DNA from 2 places in the Burkholderia sp. 3C genome. Region 1 is predicted to be linked to the other one. Evidence: riboswitches for the same ligand, from Rfam matches in the RefSeq annotation. Region 1 holds a riboswitch; the other holds the start of a gene.
The links. A riboswitch is a leader RNA that binds a small molecule or an ion and turns the genes downstream of it on or off. The one in region 1 is predicted to bind glycine.
Positions count from the first base shown of each region.

Region 2: another riboswitch for glycine. It lies ahead of ACYP33_RS23590 (ketopantoate reductase family protein); the one in region 1 lies ahead of ACYP33_RS16110 (D-amino acid dehydrogenase).

Region 1 is NZ_BAAILN010000091.1:75,766-81,083, reverse strand. It holds gene ACYP33_RS16120 (hypothetical protein) at 1-345, opposite strand, end outside; gene ACYP33_RS16115 (YadA family autotransporter adhesin) at 449-2,320, opposite strand; glycine riboswitch at 2,680-2,774, shown strand; glycine riboswitch at 2,779-2,870, shown strand; gene ACYP33_RS16110 (D-amino acid dehydrogenase) at 2,932-4,137, shown strand; gene ACYP33_RS16105 (hypothetical protein) at 4,191-4,415, shown strand; gene ACYP33_RS16100 (helix-turn-helix transcriptional regulator) at 4,412-5,318, shown strand, end outside.
Region 2 is NZ_BAAILN010000119.1:74,770-80,087, reverse strand. It holds gene ACYP33_RS23600 (aldo/keto reductase) at 1-166, shown strand, start outside; gene ACYP33_RS23595 (pyridoxal phosphate-dependent decarboxylase family protein) at 254-1,609, shown strand; gene ACYP33_RS23590 (ketopantoate reductase family protein) at 1,709-2,653, opposite strand; glycine riboswitch at 2,999-3,090, opposite strand; glycine riboswitch at 3,095-3,184, opposite strand; gene ACYP33_RS23585 (threonine aldolase family protein) at 3,325-4,422, opposite strand; gene ACYP33_RS23580 (AraC family transcriptional regulator) at 4,501-5,318, opposite strand, start outside.

The DNA.
Region 1 (5,318 bases):
GGCGGGCGGGTTGCGATCGCTGCCGCGGGCGCCGAACCGCTGCACGAATGATTGACACGGCTCGCCGCGCAGCGGCTGGTCATGGAAGCGCCGCAGTGGCAGCGAAGCTTCGGTGTGGAAGTGGTCGGGATGATCGAGACGCAGCTGCTTGACGGTGTCGTCGATCCGCGCCCGGCCCGCTTTCGATGCCGCGATCAGTTGCTTCTGCTCGTTCGTGCTGAATGTCATCGCGATTCCTCTGCCGGCAAGATGTGCCCGGCTGCGCTGCCGCCGGACCGCAAAACAGCAGTCTGGCGGTCGACGGCTCGCCAGGCTATGGGACAGGGACGAAAAAAAGCCGGGCATTCAGCCCGGCCAAACGACCCCGCCACGACTTCCGGAACGAACCACGGGGCCGGTCCTGCTCTCTCTGTTCGTCGTTGTTGTTGTCAGAACGCGTCAGCAAGCCTTACCAGCGGTAGCCCACACCGGCGCCCGCGCCTACCGAGCCACGCGTGTTGGTGGTCAGCGAACCCTTGACCATCCACTTTTGCGTGGCGGTCGACAGGCCGAGCGCCATCGCCGACTGGCCGCCGTACGTGCCGCCCGCGATCGACACCACGCGTTCGCCCGGCAGCACCGCCTGCGGCAAATTCGCCATCGCCATCGCCGAGGCCGAGCCGGCGGCCGCGTCCTTGCGGTAGCCGTCCACGTCCGAACGCAACTGGCCGACCTGCTGGTTCGTGTAGGCGTTGGCGCGCTGCACGCCGTTGTCGACAGCCGAGTTCAACTGGCCGACGTTCGCCGCGTCCGTGTCGGCCACACCGGCCGCGACGTTGGTGATGCGCTGGCCGGCACCGTCGACCGGGCCGCCGTTACCCGCATCCCGGCCGGTATTGCCGGTATTGCCGGCATAGCCCGTGCTCGCCAGGGCATCGACCCGCGAGGTCAGCTCGAACAGTTGGCCGCCGTTCACGGCGTCGGTGCTGTTCGCCGCGATGCGGCCTGCCGCGACGTTCGTGAGCGCCACCGTCTGCGCCGCGCCGATCCCGCCGAGCGTGACCATGCCGCGGTTCGAGCCGGCGTCGTACACGAGCGCGTCGAGCGTCGAGCCGTCGCTGCCCACCAGGCCGGCCTGCTTCAGTTGCGCGACGTTCACCGCGTCGGTGTCGGCGGTGCCGGCCGCGACGTTGGTGATCTGGCGTTCGGCTCCCGCCGCGCCCACCGAGACGGTGTTGGCGCGATTGGCGACGCTGCCCTGGCCGAGTGCGACGGCGTTGGTGGCGCCGGCTTGCACTTGCGCGCCGAAGCCGATCGCGGTGCCGTTGAGTTCCGATACCGTGCTGTTCGCGCCCAACGCGGTCGATTGGACCGTGGCGGCGTTTGCGAGTGCACCGATCGCGGTGCCCGAGCCGATTGCGTGCGCTTGATAACCGAGTGCCGACGCGGGATTGCCCAGACCGGTGGAGTCGGCCAGCGCCTGATCGCCGATCGCGATGTCCGCGACCTTGTTGGCGGTCGCCTTGTAGCCGACGGCCACGGCGGCTTGCGAATTCGCGGCTGCGCCGTAGCCGATCGCCGCCGCCAGCGACGAATTCGCGGTGGCGGCCGCCCCGAGCGCGACGGAGTCGTAGCTGTTGGCCGTTGCTTTCACGCCAATGGCGACCGAGCTCGAACCGGTGGTCAGCGCGCTGTTGCCGAGTGCGACCGAGTTGTAGCTGTTGGTCTGCGCGCCGTTGCCGATCGCGACGGAGTTATAGCTGTTGGCCGCTGCCTTCACGCCAATGGCGACCGAGCTGCTGCCGGCTGTGCTGGCCGCGTGACCGAGCGTCACCGAATCGGACGAGGCGCTCAGGGCGTCTTCCCCAATCGATACCGAGCTATGTCCGAGCGTCTTCGCATTGGTGCCGACCGCCACCGAATCGTAGCTGCCGCTGTTGGCATTGAGGCCCAGCGCGATCGCTCCGCCGCCACCGTTCGACAGCGAGCCCTGGCCGATGGCGATGTTGCCGGCGCTGCCCGAGGCCGCCACCGCGTTGTTGCCCAGTGCGACAGCCCCGGCGCCCGAGGCGCTGGCACCCGCGCCGATCGCGCTGGCGCCTGCCGATGCGGCGATGGCGCCGTGGCCGAGGGCGGCCGAGTCGGCGCCATTCGCGGCGGCCGACGCGCCGGCTGCCACTGCGTTCGCGCCCTTGGCCGTGGCGGAATCGTCGACGGTGGCCGAGCCCTTCGCCACGAAGTAGTCGCTGGTCGAAGCGGCATGGGCTGCGTTCACGCCGCCAAACATGGCGCCGACGAGGAAGGTGGTGGTGACTGCGCGTTGGATCAGTGAGGTTTTCATGGTTCGCTCCAGTAGGTTTTAACCGATGAGTTCACTTTACAAAGTGCTGACCATCGGTGATATCTGACCGGTTTCGAACCGCATAGGACTAGTACTAAAACCGGAAAACGCCGGCGCGACGGCGATGCGGGCACCGGTGGTCGAGTCAATCCCGTACCGGTTGAATGGCGGGCGAAAGAGGCGGTCGATGCCTTGGCGGGGGCGCGAAAATCCATACCGGGGCACGCGTCGCGGGGCCGCCGTGGAGGCTTCGACGCCGTGTATCGGCAGATCGGTGTCGAGGACGAGCGCGCGGTAAGGGATATCGCGTTTTCGTTGGCCGTTCCGCATTGCGTATGGTAAGTTTGCGGTCGTTCTACACGTGCATCACGGGAGAGACCGCTTGCTCAAGTCAAGCGGCGCCGACGGAGCAACCGCCCCGGAAACTCTCAGGCAAAAGGACCGTGATGCGGGAACACTCTGGAGAGCGGCGCCTTGCGCGCCCACCGAAGGGGAGCCGCAACCGCGATGTCATGCGGGATGTGGCGAAACTCTCAGGTAAACGGACAGATGGGGCAAATGCGCCGGCGGCACGGATCGCCGGCAATGCTCAACACTGTCTGGACCATCACATGTCACGAATCGCCATCATTGGCGCCGGCATTACCGGCGTCACGACCGCCTATGCGCTTTCGCAACGCGGCCACAGCGTCACCGTCTTCGAACGGCACCGCTATGCCGCAATGGAAACCTCCTTCGCCAACGGCGGCCAGCTCTCGGCCAGCAATGCGGAAGTCTGGAACAGCCGCGCCACGGTATTGAAGGGGTTGCGCTGGATGTTCACGCGCGACGCGCCGCTGCTCCTGAACCCGCGCCCGAGTGCGCACAAGTACGGCTGGATCGCCGAATTCCTCGGGAAGATCCCGCGCTACGAAGCGAACACGATCGAGACCGTGCGGCTGGCGATCGCCGCCCGTGCCCATCTGTTCGAGATTGCGGAGCGCGAGGGCATCGAGTTCGATCACGAGCGGCGCGGTATTTTGCACTTCTATGCAACGCGCAAGGAGCACGACGCGGCCACGCGCGTGAACACCTTGCTGCGTGCAGGCGGGCTGGACCGTCGAGCGGTGACGCCGGAGGAGATGCGCGCGATCGAGCCGGCGCTTCAGGGCAGTTTCCACGGCGGATTCTTTACGGAGTCCGATTCAACCGGCGACATTCACAAATTTACCCGGGGGCTGTCGTCGGCCTGCGAGCGTCGCGGCGTGCAATTTCATTACGACACGGCGGTCGGCGGCATCGAGTCGATCGAGGGCGGCCGGATCTCGATCGCCTCCGGGCGGCAACAGGAGGTTTTCGATCGTGTCGTGATCTGCGCCGGGGTCGGCAGTAAGCAGTTCGCCGCGATGGTGGGCGACCACGTGAACGTCTATCCGGTCAAAGGGTATTCGATCACCGTGCAACTGGACGATGCACCGAGCCGCGACGGCGCGCCCTGGGTCAGCCTGCTCGACGATCGCGCGAAGATCGTGACCAGCCGTCTGGGCGCGGATCGTTTCCGGGTTGCCGGCACGGCGGAATTCAATGGCGCGAACCGGGACATTCGCGCGGATCGGATCGAGCCTTTGGTCGATTGGGTGCGCCGCTACTTTCCCGCCGTCTCGACGTCTCGCGTGGTGCCGTGGGCGGGCTTGCGGCCGATGTTGCCGAGCATGCTGCCGCGAGTGGGGCGTGGCAAGCGCCCGGGCGTCTTCTACAACACCGGGCATGGGCATCTCGGCTGGACCTTGTCGGCGGCAACGGCGGAGGCCGTGACGTCGGTGATCGGCGAGGGTTGAATTCGCGGCATTGACCGACTGCCCGGATGCGGTCCGAACCTCGCTGCGACGAGATGAGCGAATTCGCACAGAGATTGAGCGAAACCGTCGCGATCGTGCCGATATTTGATGACAGAATGGCTCACGTTCCCTGGACATCAACGATACCCGCCATGATCGCTTCACCGTTCGACACCGCGCCGCGTTGCGCTCGCGCATCACGCTGCCCGCAGCCGATCGTTGCCACGCTCGAATCGCCCGTGCCGTGGCCGACGCGCTCGCTGTCGGATGTCCTGTGAATGCCTACCTGTCGGCAGAGAGCGAGGCCGCCGACCGCCTCGCCGAGGCAATCCGGTTCGGAGCGGGTTCACGCAGCGTACTGTCCAGGCCCGAGGTGGGCGCGGCGGGGCATATCGTGCAACGCTCCGATCTGACCTCGCGTCGGATCGTGGTCGGTCAGGCAACGCTCATTCTCGTCGAGGAGGGCACCAAGCGGATTCGCTGGCGTGGCGGCGAGGGCGTCGCGAACCCCGGGGCGGCGTTCACGCTGCAGGCCGGTGAACGCGTCGACATCTCCAACACGCCCGGCCGAAGCGGCCTCTACCGTGCGCTCTGGATCAGTTGGAGTGCGGCGCTGCTCGCGATGCCCGGGCCGGTCAGGCGCCGGCCGAGCCCGCGCGTGGCCGTGCATGCCGGCTTGGGCGACGCGTTTCGCGCATCGTTCTATCGCGCCTTCAATGGCTTGCAACCGGCCGAAGGCCTGCCGCCGGCGATCGCGGCGAGCCGTTTGCGGGAAGTGCTGCTGTGGCTTGCCGAACGCGGTTTTCATTTTTCGTCCCTGGCGTCGGCGCCGGCGTCGTTCGGCGAGCAGGTTCGCACGCTGCTTGCCGCGGATCTGTCGATGGCGTGGTCGATGGAACGCGTCGCCGACGAAATCGCAACCAGCGTGCCGACACTGCGCAGAAAGCTGGCGGCGGAAGACACATCGTTTCGCCAGCTTCAGCAGGATGTCCGCATGTCGCATGCGCTGGCGTTGCTTCAGAACACCGATGTGCCTGTACTCGAGATCGCCCTGGCCACCGGTTATGCCTCCGCATCGCGCTTCTCCGCCCGCTTCCGTGAGCGGTTCGGCTATCTGCCCACCGACGTTCGCGGACAACGCCGCGGGCGCTCGGCGTTGTCCGCCAGCCATCTCGGCACGC
Region 2 (5,318 bases), on a different contig from region 1:
GCTGCCGCAGCTCGTCAGCAACCTCGGTGCGGCGAATCTGACATTGAGCGCCGAGCAGCTCGCCCGACTCGATGCGGTCAGCGCCCCCGCGGTCAAGGCCGCCACGGTCGCCGCGGTATCCGACTCGAACACCGATACCGCGCTGCCGCTCCTCCCGGTTGCCTGACGCAGCGCGTTCGGCGCCCTCCCATCCTGCTTCGTTTTCCTGAACAATATGAACACTCACCTTCCGGCCCCGGGCAGCATCGCCGACATGAAAGCCGGCGAAATTGCCCTGCTCGCCGACGCCGACCAGCGCGCGGCCCACTATCTCGAGTCGGTCGAAACCCGGCGTGTCTTTCCCACGCCGGAGGCGCTCGCGGCCTTGGCCGCGTTCGACGAACCGCTCCCCGAACAAGGGCGCTCCGCGCACGATACGCTGGCGCTGCTCGACGACATCGGCTCGCCCGCCACGGTGGCCTCGAACGGGCCGCGCTATTTCGGTTTCGTCGTGGGAGCGTCGTTGCCGGGCGCGGCCGCGGCCGAGCGGCTGATGATGGCGTGGGATCAGGGCGCGCCGCTGGCCATGGCATCGCCCGTCAGTGCGTGCATCGAGGCAGTGGCCGGCAATTGGCTGCTCGAGGCGCTCGATCTGCCGCGAGGCAGCGCCGTCGGCTTCGGCACGTCGGCCACGGCATGCGGGCTGAGTTGCCTGGCGGCCGCGCGGCGCGCCTTGCTCAAGCGGGCCGGATGGGATCTCGACACGAAGGGGCTGTACGGTGCGCCGCAAATCCGCGTGGTGGTATCGGCGCGGATTCACGTGGTGGTGCTCAAGGCGTTGCGGGTGCTCGGCTTCGGCACGGAGCAGGTCATTCCGGCGGCCACTGACGCGCACGGCCGCGTCGATCCCGAGCGCCTGCCCGAACTCGACGCCAACACCATCCTTTGCCTGCAGGCCGGCGAGGTGAACACCGGCGAATTCGATCCGTTCGCAGCGCTCATTCCGAAGGCAAAGGCGCAAGGCTCATGGGTACACGTGGATGGCGCGTTCGGCTTGTGGGCGCGGGCATCGCAGGCGTTGCGGCACCATACGGACGGTGTGGAACTCGCGGACAGCTGGACCACGGACGGGCACAAGTGGCTGAATACGCCCTACGACTGCGCGATGGCGATCTGCCGCGATCCCGACGCATTGGCGGAAACCTTGAGCAGCGATGCCGTCTACGCCACCGGCTCGCGCCTGGCCCAGAAGAACCTCACGCTCGAATTCTCCCGACGCCCTCGCGGCATCACGATTTGGGCCGCGCTGCGCACGCTCGGCCAGCAAGGCGTGGCCGCGATGGTGGAACGTCATTGCGCCCAGGCGACCAGATTGGCGCACGGGTTGCGCGATGCCGGTTTCGACGTGCTGAATCGCGTTGTCCTCAACCAGGTATTGGTTCGGGGAGAAAACGATGCGCAGACTGCTGCGATCCGGCAGGCCGTTGAAAGCTCGGGCGAAGCCTGGTTCGGGCCGGCGGTGTGGGACGGACGCCCTGCATTCCGCCTCAGCGTATCGTCGTGGCGCACCGAAGATGCGGATATCGACAGGACCATCGCGCTGCTTCGGAGCGCACGCGACACGGCCTGATCACCGGCAAGTCATGCGGCGCTACCGCCCCTGCTCAATCACCGGGCGTATCGACGAGGCGACAATGCCGACCGCGACACGCCCGAATAACTGCACGCCTCAGTTCGTATCCTGAAGCGCATAAGTTTGCAGATGTGCAAAGGCGGTTCGCAAATACGGTGTCTCGATCCGATGGCGCGCCGCCCGGGCGATCATGTCGCCCACGATCGCGTCGGACTCGATGCGCGGCGCGCGCCGCGCGATGTCGCGCATCATCGACGCGGCCCAGGTCGAATCCGGGTCGAGCAGGAAACCGCGAACGCCGCTCACCGCCTGCTCGCCGAGGCCGAACCCCTCCGCCGCGGCCACGGCAAGCGATTCGTCGAGCAGCGCCTCGATCACGCCCTTGCCATCCGCCGTCCGCAAGATATCGCACAAGCGCCCGCGCATCAGGCAGGTCGCGGCGGCGCCCGAGCACAACATCACCCACTTCTGCCACAGGTCGGCTTCGACCCGCTCCGACGCCACGCGCAAACCCGGCGTGGATGCGATCGCCGCGTGGAAGCGGCGTACCAGATCGCGCTGCAGGGGATGGCGCGCACCGACAATCAGTTTGTCCTGACTGCCGGTGTGCACGACATGGCCGTCCTCTGCGAGCGACGCGGCGATATAGGACACGCCGCCCAGCACCCGTTCCCGCCCGACGCGACGGTCCAGCGTGTCGTACACCGCCATGCCGTTCAGCAATGCGAGCACACCGGTCGTGCCGGCGAGCGCGGGCGCCAGCGAATCCAGCGCGTCGTCGAGGTCGTAAGCCTTGCAGGTCAGCAAGACCAGGTCGTAGCCCGGCTCCACCGCATCCGCGGTCACGGCATTGACCGCCGCACCGAAATCCCCCAGCGCGCTCGACACGCGCAGGCCGTCGCGAACCAAGGCGGCCGCGCGGTTCGGGCGCACGAGAAACGTCACGTTCGCGCCCGCCTGGATCAGACGCGAGCCATAGTAGCCGCCCAGCGCGCCAGCACCGAGGATCAGAACCCGAAGCCCTTCATGATGATTGCTCATATCTCCGCCATCGAATCGTTGTCCTGTACACAGCCGGGTTGACCGGACAGCGTGACATGCGGCTTGGCGCTCGCTGCACGGCTTCGAGCGCCATCATCGCCGCGGCTTGAATACTACTATTAAAGTAGTATTCAAGCCAGAGATCGGAGACATGCCTAGCCGTGGATGTCTTCAACAACGACATGTGCGGTTCAATCAATCGGCGCCGATCACCGACGCGATAGCGGTGCCGCTCGAATCGTGACGCCGGTAATGCCGGCGCCGATGATGGCGATTCGTGACATGTGATGGTCCAGATCGAATTGAGCATCGCCGACGACAACCGCCGCCGGCGCCGATGCCCCATCTGTCCATTTACCTGAGAGTTTCGCCACCGCCCGGATTGCGCCACGGCGGTGGCTCCCCTTCGGTGGGTGGGCGAGGCGCCACTCTCCAGAGCGTTCTTGCATCACGATCTTTTTGCTTGAGAGTTTCCGGGGCGGTTGCTCCGTCGGCGCCGCTCGAGCAAGCGGTCTCTCCCGTGATGCACGAATAGAACGATTGCCAAGTTACCCTGAACGGCGTGCGCCATAATTCGGCAACGGGAAATCCATTACCGCGTGTCGGTTCCACCCCCAATCTCAAGTATTCCTATTCAAATAGTCGTTCAGTCGTGCCTCTCGACCGCCGGGTCAGTATCCGGCGCGTGACGATACGTTGTCGCGGGCGACGTTGCCGCCGGCCGTATGCGCATTGGCCTGCGCGACGGCCGAGATGATATCGATCGCCTCCTGCACCTGATCGCGGGTGATGTTCAGGTAAGGGATCGCGCGAACGCCGTCCGCACCGGACGGCAGGACATGCAGCCCCTTTTCGTAAAGCCGCTCGACGAATTCACCGGCCGGGAGCGACGATATGCCGAACCTCACGATGTTCGTTTCGACCGTGGACACATCGAGGGAAATGCCGGGTTGGCCCGCGATGCCGTTGGCCAGCATGCGCGCATGTTCGTGATCCTCATGAAGCCGCTCACGGTGATGGCGCAGTGCGTGCAACGCGCCGGCCGCGACGATCCCGGCCTGGCGGAACCCGCCACCGATCTGCTGCTTGAAACGACGCGCGCGCGCGATGAAATCACGAGAGCCAGCCAGCGCCGAACCCACGGGCGCGCCGAGCCCTTTCGAAAAGCACACGCTGACCGAATCGAAATAGCGTGCGTATTCGCGCTCGGGAATCCCGGTGGCGGCTGTCGCATGCCAGAGCCTCGCGCCATCCAGGTGCAGTGCGAGGCCGCGCTGCCGGCCAAGCTCGCAAACGGCCTGCAGCTGCTCGATCGGCCACACCTTGCCGCCACCGATGTTGTGGGTGTTTTCCACACAGAGCAGCTTGATCGGGGCTGGAATCGTGGTGGGGAAAAATCGATGCGACACGCCGAGCGCATTCGCTACGTCGTCCGGCGTGAAGACGCCGCGCACACCGGGCAGCAGGCGCGGGAGTACCCCGGAGAACGCAGCCGGCGCGCCGCCTTCGAGAATATAGACGTGCGCATTCTGATCGAAGAGAACCGCGTCGCCCGGTTCCGTATGGGTGCGGATCGCGACCTGATTGGTCATCGTGCCGGTCACCATGTACACCGCGTCTTCCTTGCCCAGCAATTCCGCGACTTCTCGCTCAAGTGCCTTGACGGTCGGATCGTCGCCATACACGTCGTCGCCGACCGGCGCGTTGGCGATGGCCTGACGCATGGCCTGAGTCGGCTGGCTGCAGGTGTCACTTCGTAAATCGATCATGCTGTGCTCCCGGATAAGGTGGATGGTGAGCACAGCTTCGGCCACGCACCGGCCGGGGATTTGGACAAACTTGCTGATTTACTGCCGGGCGATACCGGGCGGCACGCCGAAAAAACGACTGAACTCCCGACTCAAGTGCCCTTGATCGCAGTAGCCGACATCGATGGCGACCTGTCGCAACGGTACGCCACGGAGCACGCGATGTTTGGCCAATGCAACACGACGCTGCACCAGATACGCATGAGGCGCGACCCCGACCGACTTCTTGAACTCGCGCAGCAGGTGATAAGCGCTCATACCCGCCACCTGGGCGATGGCATCGAGCGACGGGTTATCCACGAAATGGGCATCGATATAGTCGCGCGCCCGGCGCACTGCCCCGGGCATCGCGCCCCCGGCGGATGGCCGATGCGTCGCCGACGCGTGTCTCAGCACGAGTTGGGCCATCGCGGCGGTAAGCCGGGATGTTTTTTCAAGCTGGCTGGCGTCATCGGATTCGGAGCAAATGTGCGCAGCGCGAAACAACCGCATCGTGTCGGGGTCGTCCATTACGACGTCGGGAAAATGCACGGACCGCTGTGGCGCACCGTCCGCGTCCCGCAACAGTCCGAGCAGGCCCGAGGTCGATACATACACCATGCGGTAATCCCAACCGCCTTCGACCGCTGGACGCCCCTCATGAAGCTGCCCCGGATTGATCACGCAGATCGCGCCCTGCGGCATGATCAGCCTTCGGCCACGGCCCTCGAGAAACGCCTGTGCACCGCGTTCGATCACGCCGATCGCAAACTCGTCGTGCGCATGCGGCGGGAACCGATGCGTGCGATAGCTGGCTGTCATCAGTTCGGCGTCGGCAAAGCCAGGCTCGCGCCAAAATTTTGCCTGGTTCGATCGGG